DNA from 2 places in the Planococcus beijingensis genome. Region 2 is predicted to be linked to the other one. Evidence: riboswitches for the same ligand, from Rfam matches in the RefSeq annotation. Region 2 holds a riboswitch; the other holds the start of a gene.
The links. Region 2 has a riboswitch for cobalamin ahead of IRE19_RS10055 (acyl-CoA thioesterase). Riboswitches for the same ligand answer to the same signal wherever they lie in the genome.
Positions count from the first base shown of each region.

Region 1: another riboswitch for cobalamin. It lies ahead of IRE19_RS08375 (hypothetical protein); the one in region 2 lies ahead of IRE19_RS10055 (acyl-CoA thioesterase).

Region 1 is NZ_JADHDZ010000002.1:437,857-440,328, forward strand. It holds gene IRE19_RS08370 (ABC transporter substrate-binding protein) at 1-651, opposite strand, end outside; gene IRE19_RS08375 (hypothetical protein) at 651-1,196, opposite strand; cobalamin riboswitch at 1,364-1,562, opposite strand; gene IRE19_RS08380 (HNH endonuclease) at 1,617-2,472, opposite strand, start outside.
Region 2 is NZ_JADHDZ010000003.1:287,642-290,113, reverse strand. It holds gene IRE19_RS10060 (PAS domain S-box protein) at 34-813, shown strand; cobalamin riboswitch at 922-1,100, shown strand; gene IRE19_RS10055 (acyl-CoA thioesterase) at 1,253-1,738, shown strand; partial or broken gene IRE19_RS10050 (ribonucleotide reductase N-terminal alpha domain-containing protein) at 1,740-2,472, shown strand, end outside.

The DNA.
Region 1 (2,472 bases), on a different contig from region 2:
CTGCTGGAATGTTTTTTGGCCGGTTGTGTAAATTTCAGGAGATGGGCTGATTTCAACATACAGTTGCCTTTTCTCTTCTACGTCGGATACTTTTTCTTGGACTTCCTCAATTTGCTGCTGGATAGAGCCTATTACTTCTTCTCCTTTATCTTCAAGGCCCATGACCGTAGAAATCTGTTCGATGTCCCCGTAGACATCTTCAAAGGATTCAGCCGATTCGATAACAAAAACTTGGATGCCTGCAGCTTCTAATTCTTCGTAGCCCGTAGGCCCACCTGTTGAATAGCCGATGACAACATCTGGATCCAATTCAATGATGCGTTCCGCATTAAAAACCACAGAGTCGGACACACGTTCAACTTCAGCTGCTTCAGCTGGATAATTATCATAATCTGTAGCCCCTACAATTTTTTCTCCAGCTCCGATTTCATAAAGGATTTCGGTATTGCTTGGAATCAATGACACGACAGTCGCAGGAACTTCCTCAAATATCAATTCATTGCCCAAGTCATCTGTAACCGCATAACTTGCCTGTTGTTCGGATTCGTTTGCTGTTTCTGTTTCAGTTGTGCCGGTTGTTTCTGATTGGCATGCGCTGAGTGTGAATGCTAATGCTCCAATGGATAGGTACTTGAAATAGGTAGTTTTCATTAATTGTTGGCCACTTCTTTCTTTTTGAGTCTGGTCGGATAAGACTTGCTGATAAATGGAATTTCTTCTACTCCCTGTTGCTGATTGACATAGACAGCCATCGTAAACAGCACGTTCGCCAATAAGTTTGCATAATCAAAGAGGATTTCCGGTACATCCCGTTCCAGGCTGACCTTATGCAAAGCACGGACAGATTTTTTCGCTTCGCTGCGGCATACATGCAACACACAAGCTGCTTGAGTCCCTTGCGGCAAGACAAAATTACCTATTTTCTCACCAACAAAGTTTACATAATAATCATACATGCCACTTAACTCATTCAAATCTTCTTCATTAACTGCTAGCTTCCCTCGAACTGAACCATTCAGATGATATACCTTTGGCTGGAGAATCTGCAGATCCCGTTGAACAGCTTCCACTTCTTTCATCAGCGACAACGCTTCGCCAATACGTGTCGTCAGCGAATCGGTTCTGATTTCAAAGTCGACGGTCGCAGCTGATTCACGCATAAACGGATAGCACAAGTAACGCATGTCTTTCTTCATCTTTTCACCTCTTTTTCATATGGGTGAAAATCACAGCATTGAACGCTCCCGAAAACAACAAAAAGCCGCCCTCAAAAAGAGGGCGGCGCCATAGCTATTCAGAGACATACTCCAGCAGTCAAAAATAGAAAGGTTGCCGTATGATTCCCTTATCTTCCGAAGAGTAAAAATACGTTCAAAAAAAGGTAGGTCTCCTGGCTTGTGCATCGTTTTACTCTAAGAACCTTCCCGTTCAATTGACATAGGTCGTTTGAACAGTGGCATTTTCTTATTTCATACGCACTTACAGTTGCGGAAACAGCCCCGGAATCTAACCGGGTTCCCTGTTATACTGACGAATCAGCACCTTTTTTCTGCATGATTATTCACTTGTTTTCAGTGTAGCACAGTTCAGACAATCAAAGACATAACAAAATTCAATTATTCCTGGTTTATCATCAGCTTCACTTTTCTCGGCTCGGCAAAAACAATTCGTTTATGCCATCTTAAATAAGGCGCATGCTCGGCTGACACGGGAACCTTCAAGTTTTTCCGCAATCTGTAGACTGGATAGTCTTCCTCCGGAATACGGCTTGAAATATGGAGTCTGCCGCCTCCGGTAAATGCGATATAGCCTGCAGAATAAAGTGATGCATGGTTGGCGCAAAGCAAAATGCCGTTGAACGGATCCAAACGCTCTGAATCTGAACTGTCTTTCCACGGTTTGGCATGGGTCGCTGTAAGCACCTCTTCAATGGCGATGCCGCAAATTGGACATTCCCCGTTCCAAAGCGGCAACAGGCTTTCCCGGAACTGCTCTTTGCCTCTGCGCATTTTCGTTTTTATTTCCAGTTCAGCTTCTGCAATCAGGCTAAGCAATGGATTATGCGCGGTCTTTTTGATCACTTCCATCGATAATTCCAACTGCTCCATTTCCAAGGTAAAGACATTCAAAGAACTGATCAATTCCAAAAATTTCATCGCCAGCTCTTCGTTGCAGGGATAGAGATAGCCAGAATTGCCGTTTGCATCTTCCTGAAAAGCCGAGTATTTCGTTGGCAGCAAAGGCTCGATTTCCTGAAAAGACCCCTTGATCGATAAAGGGACATCCAATTCGCGATAAGCTGTGCGTGCGATAAATGCAGGTTCGCTGCCTCCCTGCTCATCTGCATGCTTCGGTTTTGTGCCTTTATGGAAATCCTCCCGTATCCGGCTGATTGCCACTAAAAATCCTTTGACGTAATGAAAAACGAGGTCGCCTTTTTTCAATTCCTGCATGCGGTTCCAGGAATGTGGC
Region 2 (2,472 bases):
CGGCAGTTTCTTAGCCAAAAGGAGTGAAAGAAAATGCCAAATACAGTACCGGAAAGACCATTGAGTATTAAAGAGAAAGAAGAAATTTACCAGCAAATCGCGGAGTATTCCGATGAAACAACCATCATTCATTCGAATCAGAAAGTTTTATATATAAATCAGCCCGGATCGGAATTTTTCAAAGCCGATAAAGAAGCGCTCATCGGTGCAAACGTGGTGGATGTGTTTACGGATGATTACAAAGAACTGATTACGGAACGGATCCGTAAGGGGATGGAGGACCGTACAATCGGAGCCTTGATGGAGACAACCGTCAAACGCTTTGATGGAACTCAAGCCGATGTAGAGCTTTACTGCTACCCGGTCCAATACGGGGAAACGGTCGCCATCCAATCCATTATCCGCGACATTACCGAACAGAAAAAAACCGAACGGGATTTAATGCAATTGAAAAATGAAATATCGACTCCCATCGTCCCAATTATTGATGGCTTGGCCGTTTTGCCGCTCGTAGGTTCAGTGGATGGCGATCGCATAAACTTGCTTCTTGATATCATCCCGCAAAAAATTCAAGGAGAGAATCTGCATTGCCTCATCATTGACGTATCCGGCATCTATAACATCGATAATGTAGTGGCAGAATTTCTTTATAAAATCGATCACATTATGCGTTTGCTCGGAATCAAATTGATTTTCACAGGAATCCGTCCCGAACTCGCATTAAAAGCGATTGAAGCGCGTGTGGACTTTAGCCAATTGACGACGATGGGCACTGTGAAACAGGCATTGAAGCGGCATTTACCGGCAAATTAAAACCTTACCTAACCAGAGGCTTAAGAAATCCCTTGTCAAAGATCAGAAAGTGATTTATAGTTTAGGAATACAAGATTTAGTGGTTTTTTAAAGTTTGCCACTATATATAGTGGAACCAATAACGAAGGTGCCTGAAAAGGCTTAATAGGGAATCCGGTGAAATTCCGGAGCTGTTCCCGCAACTGTAAGTGCAGACAAACTATCGCAATCCACTGTCCAACGGACGGGAAGGAGATAGCAGAGGATGACGCACAAGCCAGGAGACCTGCCTTCGTTATGAGTTTATGATCTTCTCCGGGAGCTGAGAGGGATAACGAAGGTATTATGCATGGGATAGCTGTATTCTGCTTCCCATCCGATATTCTGCGTATCTAAACCCCATCCTCCCTGAGAGGATGGGGTTTTTTCTTGTATATCAGAGATGGAGGAATGGATACTCATGACAAAACCGTTAGCAGCGGGGGTGGCAAGAACGATTCAAACACGATTGGTTTTGCCCCCGGACACCAACCATATGGGTACCATATTCGGTGGTACCGTATTGGCGTATATAGATGAAATTGCTGCCATTACAGCCATGAGGCATAGCGGAAAAGCCGTAGTGACCGCTTCGATCGATACCGTAAATTTCCTGTCTTCGGCAAAAGTCGGGGATATCCTTATTTTGGAGGGTGTGGTCATCTCAACAGGCAGAACGTCCATGGAAGTATATGTGAAAGCCGAATGCCAACGAATTGAAACACGCAGCAAAAGCTTGACGACCACAGCCATTTTGACGATGGTGGCAGTCGACAGCGACGGCAAGCCGACACCAGTGACCGGCGTGATTCCCGAAACGCCTGCCGAGGAAAAATTATTTAAAAGCGCACAGGAACGGAAACAGCGTCGCATGACAATAAACGAAATCGCAAAGGAGTTGTGCTGATATGAATATGAAGACTGAGGCAACCGAAATGGACGCAGTAGAAAAGGCCCTTCAACGGGCAACAGAGGTATACGGGCTGGAAACGCGAGAACTATTGGAGCGGACAGCGAACTTAGCTGAGCAGGCAAAAGGAGAACAATCCTTGCTGTATGCGTTGAACCGCATTACGATGGACGAGCCAGATTGGACGTACACCGCAGCAGAATTGTATGCTGGCGACTTATACAAAAAAGCTGGAGACAGCCGCAACTTTTCCGCTTCCCAGAAATATGGCGACTTCTATCGCCTTATTGAAAAACTGACAGGGATCGGCATTTATTCAGGAGAGCTTCTTGCGGCTTATTCGAAAGAGGAAATCATATTATTGGGTGAGGAAATCGAACCGGAACGGGATCTTTTGTTCAACTACATCGGCTTGTTCCTGTTGGCTGACCGCTACTTAGCGAAAGACTATGAAGGAAGGTTATTTGAGCTTCCGCAGGAGCGTTTTCTCGTCATTGCGATGACGTTGATGCAAAACGAACCAAAAGAGCATCGCCTCGAGTTGGTGAAAGAAGCCTACTGGGCCATGAGCCATCTCTATATGACAGTAGCGACGCCGACTTTGTCGAATGCCGGCAAAAGCTTCGGGCAATTGTCTTCCTGCTTTATCGATACCGTCGACGATTCACTGGATGGCATCTATCTGAATAACTGGGATATCGCACGCCTCAGCAAAGACGGCGGCGGCATCG